3 linked regions of the Azospira inquinata genome follow. The protein of the gene in region 2 interacts with the protein of the main gene of each other region in a pairwise test. Links are inferred from orthologs where the notes say so. Each region holds a gene or a part of one and is shown on either strand. Other genes may lie near its edges.

Evidence for each region. Proteins that work in one complex are often made in the same cells at the same time.
Region 1: the proteins of ybgC (region 2) and acpP interact in binary tests that used the Escherichia coli proteins (3 or more experiments, as listed by UniProt). The link is inferred for Azospira inquinata from one-to-one orthologs.
Region 3: the proteins of ybgC (region 2) and secA interact in binary tests that used the Escherichia coli proteins (3 or more experiments, as listed by UniProt). The link is inferred for Azospira inquinata from one-to-one orthologs.

What each region holds. Positions count from the first base shown.
Region 1 is NZ_CP064782.1:3,196,161-3,198,908, reverse strand. It holds acpP (acyl carrier protein), read left to right. Parts: upstream 1-1,130; coding sequence 1,131-1,367; downstream 1,368-2,748. Other genes in the region: Azoinq_RS14395 (protein YgfX), read left to right, coding at 2,720-2,748; fabF (beta-ketoacyl-ACP synthase II), read left to right, coding at 1,465-2,697; fabG (3-oxoacyl-ACP reductase FabG), read left to right, coding at 280-1,023; fabD (ACP S-malonyltransferase), read left to right, coding at 1-275. UniProt on the Escherichia coli protein: Carrier of the growing fatty acid chain in fatty acid biosynthesis.
Region 2 is NZ_CP064782.1:1,767,615-1,773,853, reverse strand. Bases 1,706-4,703 are described here. They hold ybgC (tol-pal system-associated acyl-CoA thioesterase), read left to right. Parts: upstream 1,706-2,984; coding sequence 2,985-3,422; downstream 3,423-4,703. Other genes in these bases: Azoinq_RS08135 (energy transducer TonB), read left to right, coding at 4,587-4,703; tolR (protein TolR), read left to right, coding at 4,161-4,577; tolQ (protein TolQ), read left to right, coding at 3,419-4,096; ruvB (Holliday junction branch migration DNA helicase RuvB), read left to right, coding at 1,792-2,850. Also shown: crossover junction endodeoxyribonuclease RuvC, read left to right, coding at 1-12; Azoinq_RS08165 (prenyltransferase), read left to right, coding at 17-985; Holliday junction branch migration protein RuvA, read left to right, coding at 1,085-1,660; more of Azoinq_RS08135, read left to right, coding at 4,704-5,537; Tol-Pal system beta propeller repeat protein TolB, read left to right, coding at 5,704-6,239.
Region 3 is NZ_CP064782.1:948,090-951,403, forward strand. It holds secA (preprotein translocase subunit SecA), read right to left. Parts: upstream 2,937-3,314; coding sequence 201-2,936; downstream 1-200. Other genes in the region: argJ (bifunctional glutamate N-acetyltransferase/amino-acid acetyltransferase ArgJ), read right to left, coding at 1-87; Azoinq_RS04180 (M23 family metallopeptidase), read right to left, coding at 3,063-3,314. UniProt on the Escherichia coli protein: Required for protein export, interacts with the SecYEG preprotein conducting channel.

The DNA.
Region 1 (2,748 bases), 1.4 Mb from region 2 along the record:
ACTTTGCTGCCCCCACCATCCCGGTCATCAATAACGTGGATGTGAAGGTAGAAACCGCACCGGAAAAGATCAAGGACGCCCTGGTGCGCCAGGCTTTCCATCCGGTGCGCTGGGTGGAAACCATTGGCAAAATGGCCGAAATGGGCGTCACTACGGTAGCGGAATGCGGTCCGGGCAAGGTCCTGGCCGGACTCACCAAGCGTTGCGCCGACGGCGTAACGGGGGTGGCCCTGGCGGATGCGGGCGCCATCGAAAACAACCTTTCTCTGGAGTAAGAAGATGGTGCTGGAAGGACAAGTTGCGCTGGTCACCGGGGCCTCCCGGGGAATCGGCCAGGCGGTGGCCCGGGAACTGGCTCGCCAAGGGGCCACGGTAATCGGCACGGCCACCACGGAAGAGGGCGCCGGGCGCATTACCGCCTATTTGCAGGAAGCCGGCGCCAAGGGGCAGGGGGCGGTACTGGAAGTGCGGGACCAAGCCCAGGTGGATGCTCTTATCGCTCGCATCGAAAAAGAATTTGCTCCCGTGACCATCCTGGTGAATAACGCCGGGATCACTCGTGACAATCTGGCCATGCGCATGAAGGACGATGAATGGGATGGGGTGATCGACACCAACCTGAAGTCCGTTTTCCGCCTCTGCAAGGCGGTAATGCGGGGCATGATGAAAGCCCGCCAAGGACGCATCGTCAACATCACTTCCGTGGTAGGGCACGCGGGTAACCCGGGTCAGGCCAATTACTGTGCCGCCAAGGCTGGGGTGTCCGGTCTTTCCCGCTCCCTGGCGAAGGAACTGGGCAGCCGCAATATCACCGTCAATTGCGTGGCCCCCGGCTTCATTGATACGGACATGACCAAGGCCCTGGATGAAAAGCAGAAGGCGGGCCTTCTGTCCAACATCCCCCTGGGCCGCCTGGGTAAGCCGGAAGACATTGCTGCGGCCGTGGCTTTCCTGGCTTCCCCTGCCGCCGCCTACGTGACCGGTACCACCGTGCACGTGAATGGCGGCATGTACATGGATTGAGTTATCTGGTTACCACTCGGCGGCGGCCGAAATTTTGTGCGGCGCCGCTTGTTTGGTAGAATACGCAAGTTTGTATCACATACCCAATAATAGGGAAGGAGTCTTTGATGGAAAACATTGAACAGCGCGTCAAGAAGATCGTTGCCGAACAACTTGGCGTCAACGAAGCCGATATCAAAAACGAATCGTCTTTCGTGGATGACCTTGGCGCGGACTCGCTGGACACCGTGGAACTGGTGATGGCCCTGGAAGAGGAATTCGAAACCGAAATCCCCGACGAAGAAGCCGAAAAGATCACCAGCGTGCAACAAGCGATCGACTACGTTACTTCCCACCAAAAGTAATTCCTTTTTGCGTCGCTTTTCTGGGGCCGGTATCGCAAGATACCGGCCCTGTCCTTAAGAAGCACTGTTTTTAACTACTTTTTCTCCGGAGCTCATATTGGCACGCCGTCGAGTCGTAGTTACCGGTCTGGGGATTGTTAGCCCCGTTGGCAATACCGTTGATGATGCCTGGCAAAATATTTTGGCCGGGCGCTCGGGTATTGGCCAGATCACCAAGTTCGATACCTCCACCTTTCCCGCCAAAATCGCCGGGGAAGTGAAGAATTTCGACATCACCCAGTACATTTCCCCCAAAGATGCCCGCCGCATGGATACCTTCATCCATTTTGGTATGGCGGCCGCCATTCAGGCGGTGCGGGATGCGGGGCTGGATTCGGAGCAGGTGGATAGTGAGCGTATCGGCGTTGCCATCGGCTCCGGTATCGGCGGCCTGCCCCTGATCGAAAGCACCAAGGAAGATTACACGGCGGGCGGGATGCGCAAGATTTCCCCGTTTTTCGTGCCCGGCTCCATCATCAACATGATCTCCGGCAATCTTTCCATTCAGTTCGGTTTCAAGGGCCCCAACATCGCCCTGGTGTCCGCCTGTACTACCGGTACCCACTGTATCGGTGAAGCCGGGCGCATCATTGAATACGGGGATGCGGACGTGATGGTAGCCGGTGGCGCCGAATCCACGGTGACGCCCCTGGGCGTGGGGGGCTTCTGTGCCGCCCGGGCCCTGTCCACCCGCAACGATGATCCCCAGACCGCCAGCCGGCCCTGGGATAAGGATCGGGACGGGTTCGTTCTGGGCGAAGGCTCCGGTGTGGTGGTTCTGGAAGAATACGAACACGCCAAGGCCCGGGGCGCCAAGATTTACGCCGAGTTGGTGGGCTATGGCATGAGCGGTGACGCTTACCACATGACCGCCCCTAGCACGGACGGTCCCAAGCGCTGTATGCAGGCCGCCCTGCGTAATGCGGGACTGAATCCGGATCAGGTGCAGTACCTGAATGCCCACGGCACCTCCACCCCTCTGGGAGACAAGAACGAGTCGGATGCCATTAAGCTGGCCTTCGGTGATGCGGCCAAGCAACTGGTGGTGAATTCCACCAAGTCCATGACTGGCCACCTGTTGGGCGGTGCGGGGGGCATTGAATCCGTATTCACCATCTTGGCGGTCCATAACCAGATTTCCCCGCCCACCATCAACATCTTCAATCAGGATCCGGAGTGCGATCTGGATTACTGCGCCAATACGGCCCGGGAGATGAAGATCGAATTTGCCGTCAAAAACAACTTCGGTTTCGGCGGCACCAACGGCTCTCTGGTATTTAAGCGGGCGTAAGGCGACGGAGTGGAGGCAAGCCATGCGCTTTCCTCTGATCCTGGGCCTCAC
Region 2 (6,239 bases):
CTCATCCGCTGACACCATGACGCCCCCCGAACCCAGCCTGGCCGCTTACCCCCGGCCCCTGGCCCGCTACTTCGCCGCCACCCGGCCCGCCTTTCTCTCCGTCACCCTGGTGGCCTGCCTCCTGGGCCTGGCCGGCGCGGTCTCCTGCGGTCTGGCCATCAACGGGTTAACGGCGGCCCTCACCGTGCTTTTCGCCCTGGTCACCCACGCCGGGGTAAATGTGCTCAACGACTACTACGACGCCCGAAACGGCACGGACACCGCCAACACGGCCCGGCTCTTCCCCTTCACCGGCGGTAGCCGCTTCATTCAGAATGGGGTGCTTAGCCCCGCCGCCACCGCCACCTTCGGCTATGCCCTGCTGGCCACGGTGATTCCCGCCGGGCTGTGGCTGGCCTGGCAATCCGGCCCCGGGCTGGTGATCATCGGCTTGCTGGGGCTTCTGGCTGGCTGGGCCTATTCCGCCCCGCCCCTGCAACTGGTGAGCCGGGGCTTGGGGGAAATCGCCATCACCCTGGGCTGGCTGGCCGTGGTGGTGGGCAGCGACTATGTGCAGCGCCACGGTTTTTCCTGGCAGCCCGTGGCCCTGGGCCTGCCCTACGCCCTGCTGGTCGCCAATCTGCTCTTCATCAACCAGTTTCCCGACCGGCAGGCGGACGCCCAGGCGGGCAAGGCCACCCTGGTGGTGCGCCTGGGGCCGGGCACAGCCCGCTGGCTTTACCTGGGCATCGCCCTCTTCGCCTATCTCTGGCTGATTCTGCTCATCGGCCTGGACCGGCTGCCCCAGCGGGCCGCCCTGGGCGCCCTCACCGCGCCCCTGAGCCTCCACGCCGGGCGTATGCTGCTGGCGGACGCGGAACGGCCGGAAGCCCTACTCACTCCCATCCAGCTCACCATCCTGGCTGCCAATCTCCACGGTCTTCTCCTGGCCCTGGGGCTGTGGCTGGCGGGGCCCGGGGCCAGCTGGCGGCCCCCGGCATTCTGAGAGGGGCTCCGCCCTCCGACTTGCCCCCGCCAGCGTCGGCGCCGGGATCGGAAGCACCAGCCCCGCCCCCCTTTCCTTCACCTTTTTCCGGAAACTCCCATGATCGGACGCCTCACCGGCCTCCTGGCCGAAAAAAACCCGCCCCATATCCTGCTCGACGTGCACGGCGTCGGCTATGAACTGGATGTGCCCATGAGCAGTTTTTACAACCTGCCCGGTCTGGGGGAAAAGGTCACCCTGCTGACCCATTTCGCGGTGCGGGAAGATGGCCAGTTTCTCTTCGGCTTTCTCACCGAGGCGGAACGTTTCACCTTTCGCCAGCTCCTGAAAATTTCCGGGGTCGGCGCCCGCACCGCCCTCTCCGTGCTCTCCGGCCTTTCCGTGGCCGATCTGGCCGCCGCCGTGGCCCGCCAGGAAACGGGCCGCCTCACCAAGGTGCCGGGCATCGGCAAAAAGACCGCCGAACGCCTGCTCCTGGAATTGAAGGACAAACTGCCCACCAGCGGTCCCGCCGCCGTGGCCGTGGTCCATGACGACCAGCAGGACATTCTCAACGCGCTCCTGGCCCTGGGCTACAACGACCGGGAAGCGGGGGCCGCTTTGAAGCAGCTGCCCGCCGGGCTCACCGTGTCCGACGGCATCCGCCAGGCCCTGAAGCTCCTGTCCAAAAGCTGAGTGCCAACCTGAGTCCCCGTTGCACCTCCGCCCGGCCAGGGGCCGGCGGAGGTAAGATAGGGCCTTTCCCCATCCCCTTTTCTTGCGGTGAAACCGGGCCTTGACCGGGCTTCGCCCCCAGCGCTTCCACCATGATCGAAACCGACGTTTTCGGCGACGCCTCCGACGGCCGCCTGATCGCCCCCGAAAGCAAATCCTCCCAGGAAGAGGCCATTGAGCGGGCCCTGCGCCCCAAGCGCCTGGCCGACTATGTGGGCCAGGCCAAGATTCGGGAGCAGCTGGGCATTTTCATCGACGCCGCCAAGCGCCGCAGCGAAGCCCTGGACCACGTACTGCTCTTCGGCCCTCCGGGTCTGGGCAAAACCACCCTGGCCCACATCGTGGCCGCCGAAATGGGGGTCAATCTGCGCCAGACTTCCGGGCCGGTGCTGGAACGGGCCGGGGATCTGGCCGCCCTGCTCACCAATCTGGAACCCAACGACGTTCTCTTCATCGACGAAATCCACCGCCTCTCCCCGGTGGTGGAAGAAATCCTCTACCCGGCCCTGGAAGACTTCCAGATCGACATCATGATCGGGGAAGGCCCGGCGGCCCGGTCAGTGAAGCTGGACCTGCCCCCCTTCACCCTGGTAGGGGCCACCACCCGGGCCGGAATGCTCACCAACCCCCTCCGGGACCGGTTCGGCATCGTCGCCCGGCTGGAGTTTTACAACGCCCAGGAACTGACCCACATCGTCACCCGCTCGGCCCAGCTGCTCAACGTGGCCATTGAACCGGAAGGGGCCCTGGAAATCGCCCGCCGTTCCCGGGGTACGCCCCGTATCGCCAACCGGCTGCTGCGCCGGGTGCGGGACTACGCCGAGGTCAAGGCGGACGGCATCATTACCCGGACCGTGGCCGACTCCGCCCTGTCCATGCTGGACGTGGATCATGGCGGTCTGGACGTGATGGACCGGAAGCTCCTCTCCGCCGTCATCGACAAATTCGGCGGCGGTCCGGTGGGGGTGGATAATCTGGCGGCCGCCATCGGGGAAGCCCGGGACACCATCGAGGATGTGCTGGAACCTTACCTGATCCAGCAGGGCTATCTGCAACGCACGCCCCGGGGCCGCATCGCCACGGCGGCGGTGTACCGTCACCTGGGGCTGGAGCCGGTGCAACGGGACCGGGATTTGCTCTCCGGCGCTTAAGGCTGCCGCCCCACCCGAGAAAAAACTTTCGCCCCGGAACCCCCTTGAAACGGGGCTTTCAGCCCGTTTTACCGGGCTGCCGGATTACACACTGTTACAGGCTCCCCCGCCGCCCTTTCCTAAAATTTCGCCCCATGCGCCCTGTTCCCGCCACGCCCGGCCACACTTTTTCCATTCCGGTACGCGTCTATTACGAAGACACGGATGCGGGGGGCGTGGTCTATTACGCCAATTACCTGCGCTTTCTGGAACGCTGCCGCACCGAATGGATGCGGGCGGTAACGGGCCACGATCAGGCCTTCCTGGCCCGGGAACACAACATCGCTTTTGCCGTCCGCTCGGTTCAGGCCGATTACCTGCGCCCCGCCCTCCTGGACGACCTGCTCACCATCACCCTGGAAGTGGAAAAACTGGGGGCCTCCCAAGCCGTATTCCGGCAAACCGTGTATCGGGAGGAGGATCAAACCCTGCTTCTCACCAGCACGGTGAAAGTGGTCTGCGTCAATCTCAACCCCATGAAAGCCACCCCCATCCCCGCTTTTCTCCGCGAAAAACTGGAAACCCTGCAATGAACGTCAGCCAAGACCTTTCCATCATCGAACTCATTTCCCACGCCAGTGCCGTGGTCCAGGTGGTCATGGCCATCCTGGCGTCCGTGTCCTTCATGTCCTGGTTCTACATTTTCCGCAAATGGTTCACCGTGCGGGACGCCAACGCCCGCACCGACCAGTTCGAGCGGGATTTCTGGAGCGGCGGCGATCTGAACGCCCTGTACCAGAGCGCCGTCCATGACCGGAACAATACGGGGGCCATGGAGCGGATTTTCGAGGCCGGTTTCCGGGAATTCACCAAACTCCGGGGCCAGAAAAACCTGGACCCCAAGGACGTTATCGACGGCTCCCGCCGGGCCATGCGAGCCACCTACCAGCGGGAAATCGACGATGTGGAATCCCACCTGGCCTTCCTCGCCTCCGTGGGTTCCGTCTCCCCTTACGTGGGCCTGTTCGGCACCGTGTGGGGCATCATGCACGCCTTCCGGGGCCTCTCCAATGTGGGTCAGGCCACCCTGGCCAACGTGGCCCCCGGTATTGCGGAAGCCCTGGTGGCCACGGCCATCGGTCTGTTCGCCGCCATTCCCGCCGTGCTCGCCTACAACCGTTTTGCCCACGACATCGACCGTCTGTCCACCCGCTTCGAGAGCTTCATGGAAGAGTTCTCCAACATCCTGCAACGGCAGATGCGATAAGCCCGGCCCCGGGCGCCCCTGGGCGTTCGGGAACCTGTCCGCCACCGGATTCGAGTAAAGCCCTATGCGTCCCCGCCGTCTCAAAAACGAAATCAACGTCGTCCCCTACATCGACGTCATGCTGGTGCTGCTGGTGATTTTCATGGTCACCGCCCCCATGATGCAGCCCCCGGGCAAAATCGACCTGCCCTCCGTGGGCGAAGCCGCCCAGCCTCCTTCCCCGCCCCTGGAAGTGATTATCCGGGCCGACGGCTCCCTGGCCCTCCATGATCTGGCCAAGAACACCCCGGAACGGGACATTGAGGCGGACGATCTGGTGGATGAAGTGCAGGCGGTCCAATCGGAAAACCCGGACCAGCCCGTGCTCATCGCCGGCAACAAGAAGCTGGAATACTCCAAGGTGATGGAGGTCATGGATAAGCTGCGCCAGCAGCAGATCAAACGGGTCGGCCTACTGGTGCAACCCACCGGGTCTAAATAAGCCAGGCCCATGACTCCCTACGAGCGCGACCGGGAAGACCCGGACAAATGGAAAGCCCTGGGGCTTGCGGCCCTGGTGCACATCCTGCTCATCCTCTTTCTGGTGGTGGGCGTGAGTTGGCAGCATCAGGACGACGCCAGCATGGCCGTGGAAATGTGGAGCGACATCCCGGGCACCCCGGGAAGCGCCGCTTCCGCTCCCCCTCCGCCGCCCCCGCCTCCCAAGGTGGCGGAGGCCCAGCCCGAGCCCACGCCCAAGGCGGAAACCAAGGCCACCCCCACGCCGGTGGATAAGCCGGATATTGCCTTGAAGCAGGAAAAGAAAAAGCCCGAGCCGAAAAAAGAAGAAGTGAAAAAGCCGGAGCCCAAGCCTGAAATCAAGAAGGAAGAGCCGAAGAAGCCGGAGCCGAAAAAGGAAACGCCCAAAAAGCCGGACACCAAAACCACCCCGGAAACGCCACCGAGCAAGAATGATAAGCCCGTCCCCCCGAGCCGGAAGTACGACCCCATGGCGGATTTCAATAAAGATTTGAACAAAGATCTGAAAGACTTGAGCCACTCCAAAGGCCTGGCCTCGGCCCGGGCCCAGGCGGCCAAGGAACTGGGCGGCAAGGGTTCGGGCAGCGCGGGCAACAGCGCCGGTAACGGTAATGGCGGTGGTGGCGGCCACAAGGGCGATCCGGGCTACGCGGCCAAGATTCGGGCCAAGGTACGGGGCAATGTTATCGAGCCTCCCGGACTGACGGGCAATCCTTCGGCGGTCTTCGTGGTCACCCAGTTGCCCAGCGGCGAAGTGATCAATGTGCGCAAGGTGAAGTCTTCCGGCATCCCGGCCTACGACGACGCCCTGGAGCGGGCCATCAACAAATCCTCGCCCCTGCCCCAGCCGGAAGACAAGTCCTCCTTCCAGCGGGAATTGCACCTGACCTTCTGTCCCCAGGATTCGGGATGTAACAAATAGCTTGCCCCCAATCATTACATTGGAATACTGAGCACCCGCCAGCCCAGCCCCGCCGGAGAAAACGGACAAATGCCCGGCCCCTCCGGCGGGAACGATTACAAAACATTACAAATTGGCGTTAAACCGCAAAGCTATAATTTTGACTTTCTCGGCCAGGTTTCACTTCATGTCCTCCGTTTTGCGCCACGCTGTTGTCTTCGCCCTCGGCCTCGCGGCCACCGTGGCCCACGCCCAGCTCTCCATTGAAATTACCGGGGGCAGCGGCAATAACCGTATTCCCGTGTCCATTGCGGATTTTGGCGGCGACCTGGCCAGCGCCAAGGCGGTCACCTCCGTGGTGCGCAATGACCTGGAACACTGCGGCATGTTCAAAATGGTGGATCCGGGCCCCACGCCGATGACGGAAAACGATCCGGTCAATTTCGGCAACTGGCGCAGTAAGGGCGCGGACGCCGTGGCGGGAGGCAGCCTGGCCAGCGGCGGCGGCCATTACGAAGCTCGCTTCCGCCTCTACGACATCACCAAACAGGCCTCCCTGGGCGGCGCTGCCTTCGTCACCTCCCCAGCCACCCTGCGGGCCGCCGGGCACCGCATCGCCGATTACATTTACGAAAAACTGCTGGGCATCCCTGGCTATTTTTCCACCCGCATTTCCTACGTGGTCAAGCAACGGGGCCGCTACGAGCTGATGATTGCCGATTC
Region 3 (3,314 bases), 820 kb from region 2 along the record:
GCGGATGCCGGCCTGGGCAACGCCCAAGCGTACGCCGGCCACAGGATAGAGGGCTTCAGGTGCAGGAGTCTGGTAATTGACGGTCATGGATTTTCCTTTTTCAACGAAAAAAGACGCCGCCCGCCGGGCCCGCCCATTCCCAGGGGAAGGGGCGGACGGTGGGGCGGGCGGCGCCTTGAATCACAGGGGCAACGGAGCGATCAGCTCAATTTGCCGTGGCAATGCTTGTATTTCTTGCCGCTACCGCAGGGGCAGGGATCGTTACGGCCCACCTTGAGGCCGTCCCGCTGGGCCGGTCCCTGGGCTTTTTCGCCTTCTTCGACCGCTTCCTCTTCCGCCTCTTCCCCATCAAATTCCGGGTGGTCGAATTGGAGATTGGCCAGTTCGGCAGCCGTCTCTTCTTCCACATCCTCGTCCGCCTCTTCCACGGAACGGATCTGGACGGTGAGCAGCAGGCGGGTCACTTCGGAGCGGATGCTGTTAAGCAAGGCTTCAAACAGCTCGAAGGCTTCCCGCTTGTATTCCTGCTTGGGATTTTTCTGAGCATAGCCCCGCAGGTGGATGCCTTGGCGCAGATGGTCCAGAGCGGCCAGATGTTCCCGCCATTGGGAATCCAGGGTCTGCAACATCAGATCCCGCTCGAACTTGTGGAATACCTCGGGCTCGGCCACCTGGGCGATTTTTTCCCCGTATTCCTTCTCCACGGTTTCGATGAGGCGCCGCGCCAGGTCTTCGTCGCTCAGGCTGGTGTCGGACTTGAACCATTCCCCTACCGGGGCCTTGAGGTGAAATTCGGATTCCAGAGCGGCTTCCAGGCCCGGGATATCCCACTGCTCATCCACGCTGTTTTCCGGCACATAGACCCGGAACATGTCGTAGAGCACGCCCTGACGCATGGCCGTGATGGTTTCGGAAATGTCGTCCGTTTCCAGGAGTTCGTTACGCTGGGCGTAGATCACCTTGCGCTGGTCGTTGGCCACATTGTCGTATTCCAGCAATTGCTTGCGGATGTCGAAGTTGCGGGCTTCCACCTTGCGCTGGGCGGATTCCAGGGAGCGGCTCACCAGGGGATGCTCAATGGCTTCCCCTTCCGGCATCTTCAGCCGGTCCATGATGGCTTTCAGCCGATCCCCGGCGAAAATACGCAGCAGAGCGTCGTCCAGGGACAGGTAGAAGCGGGAAGAACCCGGATCCCCCTGACGCCCGGCCCGGCCCCGGAGCTGGTTGTCGATACGCCGGGATTCGTGGCGTTCGGAGCCGATGATGTGCAGACCGCCAGCGGCCAACACCTGGTCGTGACGGGTTTGCCAGGCGGCCTTGATGGCCTCCACCTGCTGGGTCTTTTCTGCATCGGAGAGGGCTTCGTCCGCCTGAACCTGGGCCACCTGCTTATCCACATTGCCGCCCAGCACGATGTCCGTGCCCCGACCGGCCATGTTGGTGGCGATGGTAATCACCCCGGGCTGCCCAGCTTCCGCCACGATGTCCGCTTCCCGGGCATGCTGCTTGGCGTTCAACACCTGGTGGGGCAGCTTTTCCTTATCCAACAGCTGGGACAGGAGCTCGGAATTTTCGATGGAGGTGGTCCCCACCAGCACGGGTTGGCCCCGGCCATAACATTCCCGGATGTCCGCGATAATGGCCGCGTACTTTTCCTGGGCCGTGCGATACACCTGATCCTGCAAATCCTTCCGCTGTACCGGCCGATGGGTCGGAATCACCACGGTCTCCAGACCGTAGATTTCCATGAATTCGTAAGCTTCCGTGTCGGCGGTACCGGTCATGCCGGCCAGCTTGCCGTACATGCGGAAGTAGTTCTGGAAGGTGACGGAGGCCAGGGTCTGGTTCTCGTGCTGGATTTTCACCCCTTCCTTGGCTTCCACGGCCTGATGCAGGCCGTCGGACCAGCGCCGACCCGGCATCAAGCGGCCGGTGAATTCGTCCACGATGATCACTTCCCCGTTCTGCACCACGTACTGCTGGTCCCGCAGATAGAGGGTGTGGGCCCGGAGGGCGGCATTCAGGTGGTGCACCAGGACAATGTGGGCGGCGTCGTAGAGGCTGCGGCCTTCGGTGAGCATGCCCATGCCCACCAGAATTTCTTCCACGTGTTCATGGCCCTGCTCGGTGAGATAGACCTGGTGGGCCTTTTCGTCCACCCAGTAATCCCCGGGAGCAGTCTCGTTCTCAGCCCGCACCAGTTGGGGCGCCACCTCATTGAGGCGGATATAAAACTCGGTCTGGTCTTCGGCCTGGCCGGAAATAATCAGGGGGGTCCGGGCTTCGTCGATGAGGATGGAGTCCACCTCATCCACGATGGCGTAATTGAGGCCCCGCTGCACCCGGTCTTCGGCGGCGTAGACCATGTTGTCCCGCAGATAGTCGAAGCCGAATTCGTTGTTGGTACCGTAGGTGATGTCGGCGGCGTAGGCAGCCTGCTTGGCATCGTGGTCCATCTGGGACAGATTCACCCCCACGGTGAGTCCCAGGAAGCGATGCAGGCGCCCCATCCATTCCGCATCCCGCTGGGCCAGATAGTCATTCACCGTGATGACATGGACCCCCTTGCCGGCGATGGCATTGAGGTAGGACGGCAGGGTGGCCACCAGGGTTTTGCCTTCCCCGGTGCGCATTTCGGAAATTTTGCCATGGTGCAGCACCATGCCCCCGATCAGCTGCACATCGAAGTGGCGCATGCCCAACACCCGCTTACCCGCTTCCCGTACCACAGCGAAGGCTTCCGGCAGCAGGTCGTCCAGGCTCTGGCCCTTGGCGTAGCGCTGTCTGAATTCCTCCGTCTTGGCCTTTAGGTCCGTGTCGGAGAGGGCGGAAATGCCCGCTTCCAGGCTGTTGATCTTTTGCACCACCTGGAAGTACTGCTTGACCAGCCGATCATTGCGACTGCCAAAGATTTTTTTGAGGAGACCGGAAATCATTGTGGGGGACGGCGTGCGTCGCGGAGAAAAAAAGGGATTCTATCATGGGCAACCCGCCCCACATCGCCCCGCCACTTCCCCGGGACGCCGCCCCCTGGACGCCCGCGTCCAGAAAGCCCGGCAGGCTTAACGCCGGGCCACCCGAATACCGTAGCGGGCCGCCAGATCCAGATATTTGGCCGGGTTCTGGGCCGCCCCCTGATAACGCACCTCAAAGTGCAGATGGGGCCCGGTGGACCGGCCCGTATTCCCGGACAGGGCGATTTCCTGCCCCCGGTTGATCATCTGCCCGGGACGCACCAGGATTTTGGACAGGTGGGCATAGCGGGTGGAGAAACCGTTGCCGTGATCCAGCTCAATGAGATTGCCATATTCCGG